Regions from separate parts of the Fictibacillus sp. WQ 8-8 genome, predicted to be linked through region 1. Evidence: riboswitches for the same ligand, from Rfam matches in the RefSeq annotation. Region 1 holds a riboswitch; each other region holds the start of a gene.
The links. Region 1 has a riboswitch for S-adenosylmethionine ahead of M1K46_RS21600 (methionine ABC transporter ATP-binding protein). Riboswitches for the same ligand answer to the same signal wherever they lie in the genome.
Positions count from the first base shown of each region.

Region 2: linked by a shared signal. The riboswitch ahead of M1K46_RS05815 (MetQ/NlpA family ABC transporter substrate-binding protein) and the one ahead of M1K46_RS21600 (methionine ABC transporter ATP-binding protein) in region 1 are both predicted to bind S-adenosylmethionine.
Region 3: linked by a shared signal. The riboswitch ahead of M1K46_RS14630 (homoserine dehydrogenase) and the one ahead of M1K46_RS21600 (methionine ABC transporter ATP-binding protein) in region 1 are both predicted to bind S-adenosylmethionine.

Region 1 is NZ_JAMXKG010000015.1:55,740-62,964, forward strand. Features, by position in the region: gene M1K46_RS21585 (TOMM precursor leader peptide-binding protein) at 1-1,395, opposite strand, end outside; gene M1K46_RS21590 (putative thiazole-containing bacteriocin maturation protein) at 1,392-3,299, opposite strand; gene M1K46_RS21595 (hypothetical protein) at 3,229-3,726, opposite strand; SAM riboswitch class I at 4,031-4,136, shown strand; gene M1K46_RS21600 (methionine ABC transporter ATP-binding protein) at 4,213-5,226, shown strand; gene M1K46_RS21605 (methionine ABC transporter permease) at 5,216-5,881, shown strand; gene M1K46_RS21610 (MetQ/NlpA family ABC transporter substrate-binding protein) at 5,903-6,730, shown strand; partial or broken gene M1K46_RS21615 (SDR family NAD(P)-dependent oxidoreductase) at 6,749-7,145, shown strand.
Region 2 is NZ_JAMXKG010000003.1:99,529-106,753, reverse strand. Features, by position in the region: gene M1K46_RS05845 (alkaline phosphatase D family protein) at 5-1,738, opposite strand; gene tatC (twin-arginine translocase subunit TatC) at 2,162-2,908, opposite strand; gene M1K46_RS05835 (twin-arginine translocase TatA/TatE family subunit) at 2,969-3,151, opposite strand; gene M1K46_RS05830 (DUF1345 domain-containing protein) at 3,274-3,909, opposite strand; gene M1K46_RS05825 (DinB family protein) at 4,038-4,502, opposite strand; gene M1K46_RS05820 (hypothetical protein) at 4,560-4,748, opposite strand; SAM riboswitch class I at 5,073-5,187, shown strand; gene M1K46_RS05815 (MetQ/NlpA family ABC transporter substrate-binding protein) at 5,306-6,139, shown strand; gene M1K46_RS05810 (NUDIX hydrolase) at 6,473-6,907, opposite strand; gene M1K46_RS05805 (hypothetical protein) at 6,904-7,225, opposite strand, start outside.
Region 3 is NZ_JAMXKG010000006.1:84,739-91,963, reverse strand. Features, by position in the region: gene M1K46_RS14660 (ABC transporter permease) at 1-765, shown strand, start outside; gene M1K46_RS14655 (ABC transporter substrate-binding protein) at 740-1,750, shown strand; gene M1K46_RS14650 (hypothetical protein) at 1,805-1,945, shown strand; gene M1K46_RS14645 (GNAT family N-acetyltransferase) at 2,046-2,513, shown strand; gene M1K46_RS14640 (HPr family phosphocarrier protein) at 2,673-2,921, shown strand; gene M1K46_RS14635 (undecaprenyldiphospho-muramoylpentapeptide beta-N-acetylglucosaminyltransferase) at 3,151-4,221, opposite strand; SAM riboswitch class I at 4,347-4,456, shown strand; SAM riboswitch class I at 4,557-4,665, shown strand; gene M1K46_RS14630 (homoserine dehydrogenase) at 4,776-6,041, shown strand; gene M1K46_RS14625 (endonuclease MutS2) at 6,544-7,225, shown strand, end outside.

The DNA of each region.
Region 1 (7,225 bases):
AAGATTCATGCCCGTTTGCTTCGTATTTTTGGCAAGCGCCCAAATGCTAGGAATTCCGTTCTCGGTCGTCGAATTAAACAAATGCACTTCATATCCGGTCACTGCATGTATGCGCTGGATCATGAGCTGAAGCTCCCGGTCGTCTATGGAAGACAGATCCAGACGAGGAATAGGGAGTTGGCCGTACCATGTCATTAAAAATGAATCCCGCTCAACTATTTCGAAAATACCGTAAAGAATCGCTTCCTCCATGCTTCCGCCGAGTGCACAGCCGTTAGAGGTTTCATAAACAAAGCCTTCCCCGCCTCCCAAGCTGTAATAGGCAAACGTCTCTGGTACCAGGATGGGCCGGTTCTGTGATAAAGAATAGCCCCAAACCCAATGAATGGGCCGCTCGGAGTCCAATGGCTTGAAAGGAAAGCCGGGCATGTCATATTGTTCCTTTGTATGAAGTCCTATTGATCGTGGGTTAAGGGCATGCTTTTCCACCTTGGAATACGGTCCATAAACCATTGTCCGTTTACCCATTGGGGCATAGCCGCAGTATCTCTCCAGTCCTTCTAAAATGGCGGATTGTTCACTTTGAGCATACGAATGGGTTCGCCCACCCGTTAACTCATCGCCTGATAGTAGAGGAAGATTGACAATCGTATCGGCAAAAGGGGAAATGAAGTCATATCGTTTATGATTAAGAAGGCCCGTTCTGCTATCTAAGTAATCCTTGCCCAGAACCTTCTCCATGTCTTCCAGCGAGCGGCAGCGATAGCTATCGATTGATGTCTTCGGGCTTTGTTTCAGTATGATCTCTGCGGTATCCGCTGTATCCTCTGGAAGATCGCCGCACACAGGGCAGTATGGGTCAGGCAAAAAGAAATGATAGGATAGCCGGAGCGTATTTAACTGCAGAAGAAATACATGTTCATACGTGCGGGCTTTTTCTCCTTTTAACAATCTATGGACCTCTTCTTGAATGAGATAGGAAGTTTGCAATAATCCTGAAGCGGAAGCCCAAGGATCTTGCTCGATACCAGGTTGATCCATCTTGTATTCTTTCATTTGGAATTGTTCTCTCCGGTCAGATCCCGCCATAAAACGTCGCCTATCCGCGCACTGAGAACACCCCTGTTTGTCTGGAAGAACAAGCGGTCCAATGTTGGCTTCACCAAATGATACGAATCCCCGAAGCCAAGGGATGCCAAAGAACGAAAAGGCCTCATCGGCTTCTAGGTGTTCAGCCGGAACCCAGGAATCGTGGAGCACTAATGCCAGATTTCCTTGATTCGGAACGGCTTCTTTTACAGTGGCCCAGCGTGTAATGGAATAGAGCCCGCTCAATTGTTCGCTTACGGTGTCAGCTAACATTCCGTTTCCGATGATGATGATGGAGTGGCTCATGGAAGTTCCTCCCCGCTTAACGCAATCCCATAAATGCCAGCCGTATTCTCTTTAAAAATCGCTTCCAGATGAAGTTCAAAGATGTTTGCTTGTTTTTTATTCTGCCTTAATCGATTTATTGCAGAATGGAAGGTTTCGTCTAACGGCTTTTCTTCAAAAGAAGGAACCGGAACCTTCTGTTGAGCATCCTTTTGCGATGTAATGGAGGAAACCACAACCCCATAGGGATAATGTGAGGTTTCTCGATTTTGAGAATCCATCACAGCCGTTTGTAATGCTCTGCTTAAAGCCATCTGCATATTCAATCCAACGCTTCCATACAACTTGCCGTTTGATTCAACCCAAACGACAGGAAAACCCAGTACTTCACGGCCACATAAAAATTCTGGTTCAGACTTCTTGGTTCTCAGAGCCTGCAGAAAAAATTGGCAGCGATGATCATTGACAAGGCTTAAATCCAATGTGGCTTTAGTGACACCGTGATCTGCTTGCTTCACAAATTCTTCATGAAGTGCGTTTTGCAGTGCTCTGCATAAACCTTCTGCAGGGGTCTTGCCCATCCCGATTCCCCATGATGAAGGATGCTCACTGAAAAAGTCATTCCCAAAACTCCTGGCATATGTTTCAATTCCAATCAGACCTGCCTCCAGGCGAGCTTCTTCATGCGTGAGTCCTGAACAAACAGTCTCAGGATAGAGCTTGGCAGGGCCTTCTGAACGCGGATCAGCAACCTGGACTTTGCATTGTGATAACGGGAGCTGGAGTAAATCTGCTTCCTCCCAAAGATGAAAAACACCACATTCTTTTGAAGTAATCCGGTAAAACAGGGAATGTAGGTCCATTTGTTGATGATTGCATGTTTCAAGGAATGTAGCCGGGTCCTTAATCGGTTCGGCATAAACACGCCCAGTAACCAGTGGGTGAGGGAGAAAGGTGTGCCAGCTTCCTTCGAGCGTTTCCAAGTTAAGCAAGTAAAATGGTCTTTCTCTTTTTCCCTCATGTACGCCTGTGATTTCTTTAAAAAGCTCAAAAACCGCCACATTGGCTAATAGAGCACCTGCTGTTAGTGATAAGGAGTGAGAACCATTGCCTTCTTCATTCAGCCTCTGGTGCAGTCTGCGGAAGGCAGACTCCCAGCACGAATCGGATTCAGCAGAAACGAGCGGGCCAGCAAAAGCTAAGTCTTTTAAAATAGTAACGGGAAGAACATTCTTCTTTTGTTCCTTGCAGATGGCCAGAAAGGTACGAAGTTGAGATAAATCACTGTCCTTGCATCCATATAGTATGCAATCAAACGGTTCTGCATTTTCTCTCCATGAATTTTTCCCGGATCTTAAGATGGTGATGTTGGTTTCGGGCTCTGACTTGCGTGCTTCAGCTATCATCTCATTTAACCGCTGCTGAATAGCTGGGTGTGATTCAGTGAGTATGACGCTGAAAGAAGGAAGCCCTGATTCAATCAATGATCGAACGAGAGAGAGGAGAAGCGAATCCGAACCGATCACCGCTACTTTTGCATGGCGGTAAACTTGGAATCGATAACCGCCCGAATCACGAATATGATCTAAATATTCGATTTGGGAGGCATACTTAGCAAGGATGCGATCAGGAAGCTGATGTGGGAGATCTTGGCTTACATCACGGACAAAACCGTTTTCGTACAGAACATGTGCGATCTTATACACTTGTTCTTTATAAGCATCTGGTAAACCGTTTGTGACAGAATCAAGAGTATGGGTTCCGTCGAAAATAGGAATTAATTTTTCCAGCCATCGGTCAATGGTGCTGCCTTCCATTCTTAAAGATTTTACGTTGTTCCGGAGATATACACCTTTAGCTGAATCCGGAAAAACAAACGTGTCTCTGTTCACTTTTAAACACATAGAAGGATTTAATTTTTGCATGATCGACCTCCTCTTTAGAAAGCTCTACATCTTTTACATTATTTAACTCTATGGATGCCTGTTGTCCATTATGCCTATCCAAACGATAAAAGCCCTGCAGAGGGATATGCAGGGCCGGTCTTTTGTTAAAATACCTATCACTACCGATCGGAAGCTTAACTGCTTCCGCCACGACCGCAGCGGCCACAGCCGCCACAACGGGCACAACCGCCACAGCCGCCGCAACGGCCAAAGCAGCCGCCACATCCGCCACAGCCAAAGCAACGGCCAAAGCAACCGCCAAAGCCGCCACAACCGCCACAGCCACCGCATCCACCAAAGCCACCGCATACACCAACACAGAAACCAATGCCAAAGCCAACACAGAGACGAGCGGAATCACTCGTATTTTGATCCTGAGGATAATTCGGGGTAACATTGCTGACATTTACACCATCAGTGTGCAGCCCCTGAAGATCCCACTTAAATTCTTCATTCAATAAAAAAACCTCCTACTTTATTTTACGGGTTTAACGAGCTGAGAAATCGCCAGAACACAAACGTTTTTTCTGGAAAAGTACCCTCAAAATAAAATATGGGATGTGGTTGTCCCAAGTTACTGTCCATATGCCTAGTTATCATACACCAACAAATATAAACTTTTAATTCCGACATATCTACTATGGATAGTATTGACAATGGAGGAGAATCGCTTTATTATTAGAAATGTTCTAAAAACAATAGCATAACCGTTCTTATCGAGAGTGACTGAGGGATTAGGCCCTATGACGTCCGGCAACCTCCAATTTGGAAAGGTGCCACTTCCTACAGAATGATTTTCATTCTGAAAGATAAGGTGATTGAATTTATATTCCAATGCCTCTTTCATGATGAAAGGGGCTTTTTTATTTGGAAAGAAAGAGGGGGTTGTTTCATGATTGAAGTCAAAAATCTGTTGAAGGTTTACCGTTCGAAGAAAAAAGAGATCGTGGGGGTCAACAACGTATCTCTTACGGTAAATGAAGGAGAGATCTACGGCATTATCGGTTACAGCGGTGCAGGGAAGAGCTCTTTGATCCGATGTTTAAATTTATTGGAGAAGCCAACATCGGGTGAGGTTTGGATTGATGGGGTGAATCTTGCCTCTTTAAAAGGAGAAGATTTAAGAAAAGCCCGGTTAAAGATTGGCATGATCTTTCAGCATTTTCATCTGGTCAGTTCAAAAACCGTCTATGAAAATATTGTATTTGCCTTGAAAGCAGCGGGCAAATCAAAGGATGAGGCGGAAAAGCGAGTATTGGAACTATTGGACCTCGTGGATCTTGCGGATAAGAAGGATCAATATCCGGCTCAGTTGAGCGGAGGTCAGAAACAAAGGGTCGGAATTGCCAGGGCGCTTGCCAATAACCCGAAGGTGCTTTTATGTGATGAGGCAACTTCTGCCCTCGATCCAAGCACAACAAAGTCCATCTTAAACTTATTAAAGGACATTAACCGCAAGCTGGGATTGACCATCGTTCTGATCACGCATGAGATGGAAGTAGTGAAGGAAATCTGCCATAAGATAGCCGTCATGCAAAATGGTGAAGTGATTGAGGAGGGCGAGGTCTATGACATCTTCTCTGATCCTCAGAAACCGCTGACCAAAGATTTTATTAACAGTATCCTGCAATTTGAATTGCCTAAGCAGCTCATTGAAAACCGCAAAGGGAAGATCATCAAGATTCAGTTCAAAGGCGAGATTGCCGAAGAATCAGTGGTGTCAGAGCTTTTCCAGAAATACAACGTGAAAGGAAATATTCTGCACGGGAAGATTGAGTACATACAGGATATCCCTCTGGGCATTTTCATTATGGAGCTTACAGGTGAAAATTCCGAAGTAGAGAGAGCGATCGAATATATTACAAGAAAAACAAGGAGTTTGGAGGTGGTTTATGATGTTGCTTGATTCACTTGTACAGCTTCTTCCTGATTTAAACAATGCGTTCTTCCAAACACTTTATATGGTGGGCATCTCTTTAGCCGTGGCCATCATCATCGGGCTCCCGCTTGGTGTATTGCTTTTTGTAACCGATAAAGGATTATTCCTTGAAAATTCCGCTGTGAAAAGTGTTACGGGATGGATCGTCAACTTGATTCGTTCGATTCCCTACATTATTCTTTTGGTGGCGTTATTGCCGTTAACCAATTTGCTTACAGGGACAACAATTGGGCCTACTGCGGCTTCCGTATCCCTCTCTGTTGCTGCGATTCCTTTTTTTGCAAGAATGGTTGAAGCGTCACTCCGAGAAATCGATAAGGGAGTGATCGAATCAGCCGTAGCAGTTGGGGCAACCTCATGGATGATCATTAAGGATGTGCTTCTTCCGGAAGCCAAACCGGGTTTGATTCAAGGATTAACAATCACGACAATCAGCTTGGTCGGTTATTCAGCCATGGCAGGTATTGTTGGCGGGGGAGGAATCGGTGACTTGGCCATCCGATTTGGGTACTATCGCTATGATAATACCGTCATGATTACCACGGTAGTCGTTTTGATTTTACTCGTCCAAATCATTCAATTCACCGGAGATAAGATCTCCAAACTCGTAGATAAAAGATAAAACAATAGGGGAGAGAAACAAATGAAAAAGTTTACTTCAGCACTCATTCTATTACTAGCCATTGGTGTTCTGTCAGCATGTGGCTCAACTTCCAGCGGATCATCAAGCTCAGGAGACAAGAAGAACATCAGCATTGGAGCAACAGCCGGCCCATACAGTGATATGGTCAATAAAGCCATCAAACCTGAACTGGAGAAGAAAGGATATAACGTTAAAATTGTAGAGTTCAGTGATTACATTCAGCCGAACCTCTCATTAGCTAAAGGATCTATTGATGCGAACCTGTTCCAGCACAAAATCTATATGGAAAACTTCGCAAAAGAAAAGAATTTAAAGCTTTCCGAACTGATTATTGTACCAACTGCGCCAATGGGTGTATATTCCAAGAAATTCAAAAAGATTGAAGACATCAAAAACGGCAGCACGGTAGCCATTGCCAACGATCCCGTTAACCTGGCCAGAACGCTGTTAATGTTCCAGGATGCCGGTCTAATTACCATCAAGAAAGAAGTCAATCCATTAACCGCTTCAGAAAAAGATGTTCAAGAAAATCCGAAGAAACTTCAATTCAAGCCGCTTGAAGCTGCGCAATTGCCAAGAGCGGTTGGAAGTGCAGATGTATCGGCCGTTCCGGGTAACTTCGCGCTTGCGGCAAAAATGAAATTGCAGGATGCTCTCTTCCTTGAGAACATGCCGGATCAATACCGTAACCGGGTCGTTGTGAACACAAAAGATGTTAAATCCCAATTCACTAAAGACATTAAAGCAGCCGTGGAATCCAAAGAGTTTGAAAAAACCATAGATAAAGAATTTAAAGGTTTTGGGAAGCCGGAGTGGATGAAGAAGTAAATTGAATGAAGAACAAGATGGGTTACATCTGCGGGTACAGGCAGAACAGGCTGGGCACTGTAACAAGATTATGCGGAGGCAGCAGCAGTATTGGCCGGAAACGGAAACAAGAATACCGTTTACGAACTTTCAGAAACTTATGACTCAAGAAGAATTGGCGTCTGCTGTTGGAACTGTATTAGGTAAAGAAGTATCCGTGCAGCAAGTCGATGATACTGCTTATGCGGATATTATGAAAGGTGCTGGTATACCGGATTTCATTATTCCTATGCTTGTCGACATCCAAAAAGGTATTCGGGATGGTGAATTAGAGGTAGAGAGCAACGATTTCGAAAAATTGCTTGGCCGCCCTCTTACACCAATAAACGAAGCTTTGAGTCAAATTGTTAATGAAATCTCTGCAAATAAGAATTAAATTTAATCAAAACAAAACGGGGCTGTCCAAGAAGTCTGGTAGCTGTTGATCTCCGCTCCAGGCTGCTCGCTTTCCGCGGG
Region 2 (7,225 bases), on a different contig from region 1:
CCATTTACTGTTTTACTTTCTCCTTTATTTGACCCATCTGCTTGTTATGTGCATGCGTATGAGCAGTAAAGCGGTCATCCTCTACCTGTTCAGAAATTTTAAGCCCCTGTGGGACAATGGAAGCCGATACCCGCTTCAGCCCGAGTTGGTCTTTTTGGTAAACATAGGACGCTCGTGTAGATACTGCGGCACCTGGCTCTGTTACGAAAGGGACAACACGATAGTCAGCCTGCCATTGTTCAGGTGTCACCTTACAGCGGACATAGCCGCGGTAGTCGTTAAAAAATTTGATATGCGAATTTTGTTCCAAAATATGATCGGTATCTTTTCGCTTATCGGCGCCATTTCCACCGGAAGTGATGGAAGTTCCAACAAATTCAGCACCGAAGATTGGTGACTTGGGATTATCAAAATCCATAAGCAGGTTGGAAGCCCAGCTCGCGTGAACATCCCCTGTTAATACAATCAGATTGTTCATGTTTTTACTTTTTACAAAGTCTAAAACCCGCTGGCGCTGTGCCGGATAGCCATCCCAGGAATCCATGCTGTAAACAGGGGCAGCGCTTGTCCCAAAATTCCATTGAGCAAAGAAAATCTGCTGAGCCAGTACATTCCAGTGAGCCTTGGAAGTACTCAGATTGTTAAAGAGCCAGCTTTCCTGTTCCTTCCCCATAAGAGTACGGCGAGGATCCAGTGATTCAGGAGACTGTGGTTTGTTTCCGTCTCCGTTGGCTTGATCCGACCGGTACTGGCGGGTATCGAGTACATTGAACGAAGCGAGGTTCCCGTATGTGAAATTTCGGTATAAACGCATGTCCGGCCCGTTTGGCAGCGATGTTTTACGAAGCGGCATATGCTCATAATACGCTTGGTAAGCGGCAGCCCGGCGAATGATGAAAGCTTCCACAGACTGTCCTTTTTCAGGAATCTTATCCGCATAGTTGTTTTCAACTTCATGGTCATCCCAGGTGACAACCCATGGGAAAGCAGCATGAGCAGCCTTCAGGTTCGCATCAGAGCGATACTGGGCATGACGGTTGCGGTAATCATCCAGCGACATGACCTCTGCACTGCTGTGCGTACGGACATTTCCGGTTGCCGCGACATACTCGTTCGGGCCATATTCGTAAATATAATCACCAAGATGGAACACAAGATCCAGATCCTCTTCAGCCATATGCTTATAGGCCGTATAGAATCCGTGTTCATATTGCTGGCAAGAAGCAAATGCAAATTTCAATTCTTTCACGGCAGATCCAACAGCAGGCAAGGTCTTCGTTCTGCCGATCGGACTCAGTTCATAACCGCTTTTAAAACGATAATAATAGACTTCGTTAGGTTTTAACCCGCTCACTTCAACATGCACGGAATGCGCAAGATCAGGTCTTGCCAGCTCTGTTCCGTATTGAACGATGTTGCGAAAACGTTCATCTCTGGCAATCTCCCATTTTACCGGAACAGCTTGTGCAGGCATCCCGCCCCCATTCAGCGGATCTGGGGCAAGACGTGTCCACAGCACGACGCCATCGGAAAGTGGATCACCAGACGCAACACCCAGGGTAAAAGGGTAGCTATGAAACTTTGGAGCCGCGTTAACCTCAAAGCCTCCCATGGACTGAGCCAACACCATACCAAGAGATAATCCCGCGATCTTACCGGTTCCTTTTAGAAAGCTTCGACGATCAAACCTCTTGTCCTCATTACTCTTATCGGTTAGTTCCTTAATCCAATCCTCCATATGCCTCTCATCTGCCATGCTGATTCCCCTCTCATTGAAATAGTAGCGTACGAGGCTCAGTATAAAACCTGTTTGTGAATCTACCGTAAAGATATGTAAAGGCCGGAGTTTAAGAGAATAAAAGGAGAAGGCCATTCTTCTCAGGACTTTTATCATCCCCTGTATCTTTTTTCAACATATTTCAATACGTGAAGGGACAAATTCAGTCAACCCTCAACAAACGATAAGGACTTTCGCCCAGGTGAATTTTAACATTTGCTTTAAAAAATCCTAACAATTGGAAGTTTAAAAAAGAGTGAGGGGAGCACTCTTTTTTGATTGGCGCGTATTTGTGTGAGATTGGATCGTATTTTGGGGAGATTGGATCGTAAAACGAGAAGATTCGCGCGTATTTCAGCCCAATCGGCGCGTATTCCTTCAAACTCACGAAGGCTTCCTCAGCTCCACAACATTATCCTCCTGCTTAGCCAGCTTTTTACGGTAAACAATCTTGGATAACGTGATGCTGAACTCATACAGAACCAAAAGTGGAATTGTGACAAGAAAATCGGACATGAAATCTGGCGGCGTAATAACAATCGCAATCAGTACTAAAACAAAATAAGCGATTCTCCGTGCTTTTGATAGAAGTTTTGGATTTACGAGGCCGATAGATGTCAGAAACATGATGACGAGAGGAATCTCGAACAAAAAGCCAAACGGCAGCGTGAGATTCATCATAAATCTGAAATATTTTTCTGATGTAAAGAAGGTCTGAAACTGTCCATCTGAAAGCGAGAGCAGGAAATCCAGCACCATCGGGTAAACAACAAAATAGCCAAAGGCAAGGCCGGTGATAAACAGCAGAAATAAAGCCGGTATGTAGGACAATGCCGTTTTGGCTTCGTGTTTAGAGAGTGCCGGTTTCACAAACATCCAGATCTGGTGAGCCGCCACCGGAATCGTCAGTGCGATGGAGATGATGCCCGATATCATAAAATACACCCACAGAATATCACTTGGCCCAAGAACCGCAAGCTTCTCGTCCAAATCCCTGATTAGCCAGTGATAGATGTCCTGAACATAAATAAAGGAAACGATGAAAAATAGAGCAAATGTAACCAAGGTAATAATCAGCCGTTTTCGAAGCTCGCTTAGATGATCCACTAGGAGCATTTCTACATCCTTCATAATTTTTCACCTCTGCTAAATAAGAGGAAGGAGATGACGAATGGCCACCCCCTTCTTCTATTATTTCTGTTCTGCTCTCTCTTCCTTTTCATCCGAACTCATCAAATCTTTGGCAGAGTTTTTAAATTCTCTGAGTGTGCTGCCAAATGCCCGTCCAATCTCAGGAAGTTTAGAAGGCCCGAAGATAATTAACGCGATCACTAACATGATAACCAAGCCGGGTATACCGATATTTTGTAACATTGGAATTCCTCCTTAAGGATGTCGTTATCGCTTACCTCCTACGATAAATAAGTATTGTTGAGGAACTGTGAAGAAAAATTTAACATTTTATAAACTTAAAAAAGGATGGCATTCACCATCCCTTACACGATATTAATTGCCCGTGCCGCCAGTACAACGAGCGCAACAAGTGAGATCACCGATTGTGTCATCATCAGGAGTTTCGCCCGCCGGGAAAATACAGCCGTATCCGCCGGACTGAAAGCAACACTTGTGTTAAATGCTACAAATAAGTAATCTAGGAAATTAGGCTTCCACCCTTCCCACTCTGGCAGAGAGGACATCATCTGAGGAAAACCAAATTCAGGCTTCCCTGGATTTTTTGAATTTCTCCGGATTGGCCCCCCTCTGTCGATCTCCCAATACCAGATCGCAAAAATCAGCACGTTCGCTGCCCACAATAGACCAGCACTTTGAAATAATTCACTGGCACTCGGCATGCCAAAAAATAAAGAATACACCAAGTCCACCATGCTGCTCATCAAGGCAAAAGTAAGAACTAAAACCCGAAGAATCGCAAATTTCCTCGACCATAGATCATGTTCAGAACTAACTGCGTAAAGCAAAGGAATATAAAGGATAAAAGCAATGACAAAGACCGGCCAGTTCGGGCCGATTGTCACCATATTGGATAAAAGTTTAAATAGTACTCCGATGATGACGATAGCAACATCAGACGGCCAGCGGTAATCTTTTTTCGTACTCTTTTTCAATTTCATAAAACCGCCAACTTAAAAAGGGTAGTCAATGCAAGAAGAAATGCTCGTCCTCATACACCGCTACCTTATGATATGTTATTGAAAATGGAATGGTGAGTTTATCTTTCCAGGCGAATTAAAGATTGATGTTATTCAAACAGTTGAATTTTCGGGTCTCTGCTATTTATGGCGAGTACCGTCTGCAGCTGACCTCTATGGTGATAGACATGTCCGAGAATTTCCAGCATCCATTCGTATCTTGAATAGGATACTCCCCACCACGAGGTTGTAACAACAGACCAATCTTCATTCGAAAAACACGCCGTCTTTTCTTTTAAAAAAGCAAAATGATCAAGAAGCATCTCCTTTATTTCCGCAATGGTCTGGGGGTGATGCTTTTCATAGAACTCCTCCATCTCCTGCTGAGTGGCCCCATTCAAGATCATAAAGTCCGCTTTATAGATCACGGCTAGATGGGCTAACAGTTCCCGTAACGTTCTTTTCTCCGCTCCCAGCGAAAGTTCCAGGTCGCTTTCTTCCATGATTTCTAAAATTTTTAGAATGTAATGGTTGGCTACCTCCAGCTGGTGAAAAATTGGTTTTATTATATTCATGAGGACTCCTTTCTAAGTAAACAAAAAAACCCTCATATAAGGGTTTCATAGTGAAAATTAAACGCCAGTGCGACGGTGCTGGTTGTTGGCCTTTTTCGTCTGCTGGCTTTTCATTTGTTTGGTTGATTTAACCGGGTTTGTAGAAAGCTTTCCGTTAGCCTGCTGCTGCTTTTTTTCAGCCAGCTTTTGCTTGATCGCTTCCTGATAGCTCAGCTTTTTAGGCTGCCCATTATTTTCAGATGACATATTTCGTACCTCCTTATGCCGTGTAGATCATACTGTAATGATATCTTCTTCCACATGTTTTGTCTGCATTTTTTTACAAATAGGGCAACTTAATTGGAGAACATGCCCCAATTTCGCTATGATAGATGGCAGAAACAAGGAAAGGAACGCTGCACATGGTGGATTTTGAATTGGATACAGTGGATTGCGAGAGGTTCGCTTTTTCTTGAAGAGCTCCGACACAAACACCCATAAATATATTTATACAATGGCTCTGTTGGAAAAAAAGGAATTGACATTATTTTGAATCCCTGCCATAATACAAAGTAATTTGATATGAGTACACTCTTATTAAGAGCAGGTGGAGGGAATTAGCCCTATGAAGCCCGGCAACCATTCATGCTGAATCACCAGTATGGAAACGGTGCTAAATCTAACAGCGAAAGCTGAGAGATGAGAGGTCAACGGATTTATTCGGAGCCCTCTGTCTCTTTTGAGATTGAGGGCTTTTGGTTTAACTCCATGCTCTCAAGACAGTGTAGTACTATCAAAAAATGAAAATGGGGGTTGGGGAATCAATGAAATTAAAAAAATGGGGATTATTATTACTGGGAGTATTGATCGCAGCAGCATTATCGGCATGCGGATCATCTAGCACGAGCGGCGATGGGAAAAAGATAGAAAAATTAACTGTCGGTGCCTCTAATGTACCGCACGCTGTCATTCTAAAAGAAGCGGTTCCTTTGCTGAAGAAAAAAGGAATTGACCTGAAGATCGTTAAATTCCAAGATTACGTTCTGCCAAACAAAGCGCTGGCCAATAAAGAGATCGATGCTAACTACTTCCAGCACATTCCTTACCTGGAGCAGCAATTGAAAGAAAATCCAAACTATAAATTCGAAAACGCCGGAGCCATTCACATTGAACCAATGGGCGTTTACTCTAAAAAATACAAATCACTAAAAGATTTGCCGGACGGTGCAAAAGTAATTCTGAGCAATTCAGTAGCTGAGCATGGCCGAATCCTTTCTATCTTTGAAAAAGCAGGATTGATCAAGCTTAAATCAGGCGTCGGGTACAAAGCACAGCTGAAAGACATTGTTGAAAATCCAAAGAAACTTAAATTTAAGGCTGACATCGAGCCAGCTCTTCTTACAAAGGCCTATCAGTACAATGAAGGAGATGCTATCGTCATCAACACGAACTATGCCATCGATGCAGGACTTAATCCAAAGAAAGATTCCATCGCACTAGAAGGGCCTGATTCTCCATTTGCCAACATCATCACTGTCCGCCAAGGAGATAAAGACAAGAAAGCCATTAAAACCCTGGTTGAAGTGCTTCATTCTAAAAAGATCCAAACGTTTATTGAAAAAGAATACAAAGGCGCCGTCCTTCCTGTTTCAAAATAAGTTGAAATAAGAGCCTGGAGAATTTTCTCCTGGCTCTTTTTTGGTATGGGGCATGGGGCGGGATGGTGTGTTTGGCATGTAACATGCTTGATCTGGCACGTAAAGCGCAAAAAGCAGACTGTAAACTCTGAAAAACGGCACGTAAACTCAGCAAAGTGGACAGTAAACCATACAAACCCGCATGTAAACTCAAAAATCAGTATTCAAACACGTTACCTGCACATTAAAAACACAGCATGCTCCTCAAAAAAAATAGAGCTTCCCCTTATCTTCGAGAAAGCTTCTTTTTCATCAAATAATTGTCCTTATTTTCTTGGATACTGCACTTCTTTTTTAGCTTCTGACGGTTCCTCGCTGACTATAGGAGATGGAATGATTGGATTTGATCCTTTCTTTTACACCATCCGGAAGATATAGATATGGCTCTGCTTCCATATAATCCATCCATGCAACTTCCTCGATTTCATCAGGACAAAGGGTCCCAATCTTTCCACCGGTTATTTTACCGAGGAACGTAAAGAAAATCACATGATGCCTACTTTCTTCAAAAAAGGCCTCTGATATTCCAAATACGTTCTCTACTTCTACCTCCAGGCCCGTCTCTTCTCTCACTTCACGGACAGCACCCTGTTCAAGGGTTTCCCCTTCCTCTACTGCTCCTCCGGGAAGCGTATAATAGGAACCTTTTTCCCCTCTGTTCTTCACCATTAAGATGTTATCCGCTCGTTCGTCCCACAATAAAACATAAACCACATCTACACGTTTCATTTGCTCATCTCCTCTAACTGCTTTGATAGCTTCTCATTACTTATGTAGGCCAACTGTTCAACCTCGTTGAGTACCCTTGCCCTTCCTTTTTCACTCAAAGTCCATTTTTCAGGGACAATTTCTCGATTATCTTGCAGAGGCAAAACATCTAATACTTTATCATCACTTGCGTACAAAGAAGATAGAAGGTAAAAACGGCGACAGAAGAAAGACTTTCCGGCCAACAGAACGTTTCGATAAGGAGTAGAATTTAAGAATTCAAAAGCAGAGTGAATGACACTCTCTACGCTTTTGGCTTCATTCCGGTTTGGTATGGCC
Region 3 (7,225 bases), on a different contig from region 1:
TTATTTTTGGCTGCTGCCGCCGTCTTGCTCGTACTATGGGAATGGCTTGTGAGGACAGACAGGGTGCCTTCGTTTATTTTGCCGGCCCCTACAGGTATCCTCGTTTCGCTCTTTGAAAACAAAGAGGTTCTTCTAGGACATACATGGGCGACATTCAAGGAAGCCATCCTCGGTTTTTTGATCGCAGCCATTGCAGGTGTTTCGCTTGCTGTTGCCATGTTTTTTTTCAAATCTGTACAGAAAATGGTCTATCCTGCGGTCTTGATTTCCCAGACGATACCGATCATTGCACTGTCTCCGATCTTTGTCCTTTGGTTCGGCTACAGCATCTGGAGCAAAGTGGCGGTTACCGTACTGATTGCCTTCTTTCCCATCGTCGTCAGCACGTATGATGGTTTGAACCATCATGACCGAGATTATGTGGATCTTCTGCGTTCCATGGGAGCACGGAGATGGCAGGTCTTCAAAAAGGTGCAGCTGCCAATGGCGCTTCCGGCTTTCTTTTCAGGGATAAAACTCGCCGCTGTATTTTCAGTAGTAGGAGCGACGATCGGCGAATGGCTTGGTGCCAGCGAGGGGCTTGGCTATTATTCCAGAAGAATGTCGGGAAGCCTAAATGCAGAAGGAGTATTTTCTGCCATTTTTCTATTGTCATTGCTCGGGATGTGTTTGTTCGGAGCAGCTGCACTCGCAGAAAAACAAATGTTTAAATGGAAAGCTAACAGAGAGGATGTACAACATGAACAAATGGATAAAACGAAGTAGCTGGCTCTTCTTTGGGAGCCTGCTTCTCCTTTTAAGTGCTTGTTCCTCAGGGGACACAGCCAATCAAGGAGGAAAAGGGGATCTTAAAAAAGTCAGCATCATGCTCGATTGGTATCCGAATGCAGTACATGCCGGCATTTATGACGCCATCAAAAAAGGATATTTTAAGAAAGAAGGCATCCAGGTTGATGTGAAGATGCCAGCAGAAACGAACGATCCGTTAAAACTGGTGGCTGCCGGCAGGACCAATCTTGCATTAACGTACCAGCCTCAGGTCGTTCTTTCCAGGTCAGAAGATATTCCTGTTGTTTCCTTGGGAGCGCTGGTCAGGCATCCATTAAACCATTTGATGGTTCCTAAAAACAGTTCGATTCGTTCACCCAAAGATCTGGAAGGGAAGAATGTAGGCTATCCTTCTATTCCCATCAATGAAGCGATGGTCAAAACAATGGTGAAACATGATGGAGGCAATCCTGAAAAAGTGAAGATGACAGATGTCGGCTGGGATATCATCCCCGCGATGGCGGCTCACAAAGTCGATGGAATATCTGGAGGGTATATTAACCATGAACAGATTCTCTTGAATAAAGAGGGCCATCCTGTACGGTCCATTGATCCTGTAAAGTACGGTGTTCCTGATTATTATGAGCTCGTTCTTGTTTCCAGTGAAGATGGACTGAAAAAGAACCGAAAGCTTTACCAGAAGTTTTGGAATGCGCTGGAAAAAGGCCAAAAGGATGTACACGATTATCCGGACCAGGCACTGAATGTCTTATTTAAGCATGAAAACAAAGAATTCCCGCTGGATCAAAACGTAGAAAAGAAAAGCCTGCAGATCCTGCTGCCTTTAATGGACAGCGGAAAGAAGCCTTTTGGCTATCAGGACAAGCGTTCATGGAAAAAGGTTTCGGATTGGCTCTATGAAACCGATATGATTAAAAAGAAGGAAGATCCACGGAACGCTTATATTAATTTTGAGCAATAGAAGAATAGACTCCTCGAAAATGGTTACGGTAATAACCAAAGAGGAGGTGCCGTTATGGCTAACAGTGAAAAAATCCGCAAGCAAAACGCTGAACAGCGAAAAGGAAAAGCTGATATTCCAAAAGGAACGTTTGCTGATCCGATTGCCAATCAGGGAGACATAGCTGAAGCAAAAAATATCAAAGAGAATAAATAGCAAGGAGGGCGTACTCTAATCAAGGGGTGCGCTTTTTCTTATCTAGAAAGAACGATAGTATACAGGTTATGATGGATTCAGATAAAAGGGGGAAGACGTTGTGCTGACATGGGAGAAGAGCGGTCCTGACAAAACTATGGACGAACTGGAGATCATGAACACCAATCCGTTTTACAATAAGCTGTTTTACGGTCGTGGCGAAGTGACATTTGAAGAGGTGACGGAAGAGTTAAAGGGATTGGAAGGATCCCCGAGACAACGCTATTTGATTAAAGCGGATGGCAACAACGCTGCGATCGTTGAGTACATTCTGAACAATCCGAAGGACCATAAACCGTGGCTTGGATTTTTAATGGTACACAGCACTTTCCACAGACAGGGGATCGCAAAGGAAATCTATCTAGCATGCGAAGAAGAGATAAAGAAAAATAACAAACAATACTTGCGTCTCGGTGTACTTAGCGGGAATATCCCTGCGCTTTCTTTTTGGTTCAGAATGGGTTTTGCAGAAATAGAAGTAAAGGAAAGCGAGGGAAAGTTTCTTCATATTCTTGAAAAATCTCTTTAAACCGCTAATCAAGTCCTTTTTCCTAAATTCATTCTTACTCACATAAAGGCGAGTGTGCACGCATATCCTCATTGGTGTGCATAAAAGCTAAACCAGCTTAACATGTGCTTAATGATAGTGCATTAAAATGGCAGGGAAAAAGAATAGGAGTGGAAGGTAATGAAGACATATTGCTTTTTGCAGGAAAAAATGAATTCTGCGACAATTAACAAGCTCGTTCTTAAGGCGAACGAATATGAAGAGTGCCAGATCTATTTTGAACTTGATAACTGCCAGATGAACGCTAAAAGCATGCTTAGTATGAGCAAGCTTCGCGGTATTGCGGGGCTATGCTGCATATCTGCCCAGGGCATGGATAAACAGCACGCATTGGAAGGTCTGAGACAGATCTGCGCTGGGAAAATATAACCATAAGAAATAATCGGGCGAACTATGATTTTTGAACATATTTAGGATTTGTTGAAAATAATTAAGCCGAATTTGAACATAAATCCTTATTTCAGCGATTTGACACATTCATTTCAGCTTTCTGTCCCGACGCACAATAAAAAGCTTGCACCGCATTATTTGGGCCAAGCTTATCTATTGCTTTTTCCTCTCCTAGCTTTCCCCCATCTCAGAGGAGGAATGGGGAAAGTCATCCTTTTGCTTCTTCTTTAATGATGGAAAACAGATGGTCTAACGCATTACTAAGCTGGCTTTCTTCCATTCTGCTGATATAGGCTTCCTGATTCGAATAAAGCTGCTCAATGCCTTGCATAAGGGATTCAGCAGTCAGGTCTTCTTCAAACAGAACTTCGCAATAGCCTTGTTTTTCAAATGATCGGGCATTTTCAATTTGATCTCCGCGGCTTGCTTCTTTTGAGAGTGGAATGAGAAGCATTGGCTTTCTCAGTGACAAAAACTCAAAGATAGAATTAGAGCCTGCTCTTGAAATGACAAAATCCGTTGCTGCAAGGATATCTGCGAGCTCATCCGATACATATTCGAACTGGATGTAGCCTTTTTTCAGAATGGAAGAATCCTTCTGGCCTTTTCCGCAAAGATGAATGATTTGAAAGCGGGGAAGCAGAGCGTCAAGGCTTAATCTTACGGCCTCATTTATTTTTTTTGATCCGAGACTTCCTCCCATGATCAAGATGATCGGTTTACCAGGAGTCAAACCACAGAAAGCTCTCCCCTTGACTGCGATCCCTTCATGCAGCTCCTTACGGATAACAGCACCCGCGTATACCGTTTTTTCCCTTGGAAGATGATCAGTGGTTTCGGGGAACGTTGTACACACTTTGTTAGCGAAGGGGAGTGAAAGACGGTTTGCAAGCCCTGGACTAAGATCGGATTCATGGGTCACAATTGGCACCTTGTTCATCCGGCTGCCGAGGATTACGGGAACGGATACGAAACCACCCTTTGAAAAGACCACGTCTGGTTTTATGGTCTTGATGAGCCGAAATGCTTCAAATGCTCCTTGCATGACACGGAACGGATCTTTAAAATTGTTCCAGTCAAAATAGCGCCTTAGTTTACCAGTAGAGATGCTGTAATAGCGGACGCCTTCGATGGTTTCTGTCAGTTGCCGTTCAATTCCTCCTTTTGAACCGATATAGCTGACTTCCCAGCCTTCTTTTAAGAACAAAGGAATCAGAGCCAGGTTAACAGAAACGTGCCCGGTGGAACCTCCCCCTGTGAATACGATTTTCTTGCCCAAACCTTCCACCCCTTTTATTTATGTGTTTCTATCATACCAAAAATAATCTGCAATGATTCCAGAAATATCTGAATAATGGTTGACGCTCTCCTGTCTGCCGTGATAGAGTAAGACTAATTTAATGAAGCTTATCAAGAGCGGCGGAGGGAAAGGCCCAATGAAGCCCGGCAACCTTCAAGTATTCTACTTGAAAAGGTGCTAAATCCTTCAAAGGTAAAACTTTGGGAGATAAGAGACGGATCGGAACCATACAGCTCTCTTATCTTCGTGATAAGGGGGTTTTTTGTACTAAAAAAATAAAGTGCTACATAACATGTTTCAATCTCATGATAATACTCTTATCCAGAGCGGCGGAGGGAAAGGCCCGATGAAGCCCGGCAACCTTCAAGTATTCTACTTGAAAAGGTGCTACTACCTGCAGGAAAGAACCCTGGATGATAAGAGGAGGCCGGACTGCAGACCTCTTCTTTAGAAAGAGGTTTTTTCTTTTGCCATCATACAGATACCATTCATCCACTAATAAAAAATTTACTTTTGCAGAAGGAGTGATTATGTTGAAAGAATTAAAAATAGCACTGCTGGGGCTGGGGACTGTAGGATCCGGCGTATATACATCCATCATGGATAGAAAAGGTGCTTTAGAAGAATTGCTGGGTCATCGTCTGAAGCTGTCCAGTATTTTGATTAAGGATTCTTCCAAAGCAAGGCCTTTCGTAAAGGGGGTACCGTTGACGTCCGAATTCGAGAAGGCGATCGGGGAAGAAGTGCCTGATGTGGTCATTGAGGCGATTGGCGGAATCGAGCCTGCACGGTCTTACATCATACAATCACTTGAAGCGGGATGCCATGTGATTTCTGCGAATAAAGATTTGATTGCCCGGCATGGAGAAGAATTAACAGAGCGTGCTGCCGCAAAGGGTGTCCGTTTTGTCTATGAAGCGAGCGTAGGCGGAGGAATACCGATTTTGAGAACATTGAGGGAGCTTTTAAGAATCAATCGGATTCAGCATGTAGAAGCCATTTTAAATGGAACGTCCAACTTCATTCTTTCGTACATGAGAACGACAGGTTCCTCGTTTGAAGAAGCGCTGGAACTGGCACAGAAAAAAGGATATGCAGAGCCGGATCCGACAAATGACATCGAAGGCTTGGACGCATTTTACAAAGCGATGGTGCTGAGCAAATGGATTTATGGCGTGCAGCCATCCTGGGAAGAAGTGCAGGTGGAGGGGATTGGAAATGTGCTTCTTGAGGAGATTCAACTGGCTGAGCAGCTGGGGCTTCGGCTGAAGCATCTCGTTCTTTTAAACGATAGACTTGATCTCCAGGTACAGCCTGTATTTGTGGATAGCGATCATCCGCTGTATGGTGTGGAAGGCGTGGACAATGCCGTCCGTATTCAGACAGACCTTCTCGGCTGTTTGACCTTGCAAGGGCCGGGAGCTGGTGCAGAAGCAACAGCAAGTGCCATTGTGGAAGACTTATTATCGATCTATGAAACTAGGGAAGTATATAGAAACAAACCGGCTGTATCAGAACTCTGCCCTAAGAAACAAGAACAAGAGGTGAATACCTACCTTCTCGTCGGTGAAAAAATTGATTTTACAAAGGAAAGGGTTTCAGCAATTGAAAGGCATGGAATCATTTTAGACCGGACTTCTCTTCGTTTTCAGCATACTTCCCTTGCTGCCCTGCTTTATGAAGGACCGCTCCCTCTAGAACAGGAGGATGAGTTTATTCCAGTGAACAGCATCTATCCGGTCCGTCTGTCAAAAAGCGGCAAGGGGGCAGAGAAAGAAAAGGTGCCGGTGGCAGAATAGAAGACAGGAATATCCGTGGAGAGTCGGCTCTCTGCGGATTTTTTTACCCATCATGTTGACAAAGGAAAGGGTTTTACATATGATGGAAGTAACAAAAGGAAGGGAGTTGTGTGGATGAGTGTTCACGTTCTTAACTAAGCGAATTGGATAGTTGGAGCAAAAAGGCCGTGCTTGAAGCGGTTGTATTCTAGATGTCTTTTTGCGGCCACCAATAGTTAAGAACAGCGGTCAGCATACAACATTATCATTTTCGTGTACGTATTTTGTGCAACGAACGATGCCGCGCTCTTTGGGCGTATTTTTTTATGCTTTTTACAGCTTCCATAAGTCAGGGGACAGCTGTATGGAGAGGCGTATCCTTCCACACGAAAATTGATAACAGGCAGAAATGGCGGCGGTCCATTTCTGCCTTTTTTTATTGCATGATCTGGCCCTGTTCCCGGGAAAGGGGGAACTGTTTTATAGATTAGTTATTCGAAAAAATATGAGGAGGCAACTACCTTTGAACACCCATACAATTAACATGCTCGAATTTAATAAAATTACAGAAACATTATCTGCGTATGGATTAAACGAGAGTACAAAAAGAAAAATTTTAGAGCTAATGCCCTCTGGACAGATCACAATCATTAAGAATTGGCTAAGAGAGACGACGGAAGCGGCAGCAATTCTTAGAAAGTCTTCAAGCGTTCCTATTGCGAACTTGAACGGGATCGACCATGTGATGACGATTCCAGATAAAGGCCTTCTCTTAAGCCCTGAACAGCTGCAGCTTATTTGCGGGCTTGCAGAAAACGTAGAGCGTTTGCAGCGGTATATGAAGGACAAAGAATTTCTTGCACCAACTGTGTCTGCTTATGCTTACTCCCTGTTTGAACTGAAAGACCTCAAATCTGAAATTCAGCGCTGTATCCGTAACGGAAGAGTGGATGACGGAGCCAGCAAGCCGCTTGAAAAAGTAAGAAAGAGGATGCTTGCCTGTGAGGAAAAAATCAAAGCAAAGCTGGATCATATGCTAAAGTCACCGGCCTATCGGGATATGCTTCAGGAACCAATGATTTCGGTGAGAGACGGAAGGTATGCCATTCCTGTAAAAAGTAAATTTAAACGGAGCATGGATGGGCAGATCATTGATTCCTCTTCCAGCGGATCCACCGTTTTTATTGAACCGAAAGATGTCCGCA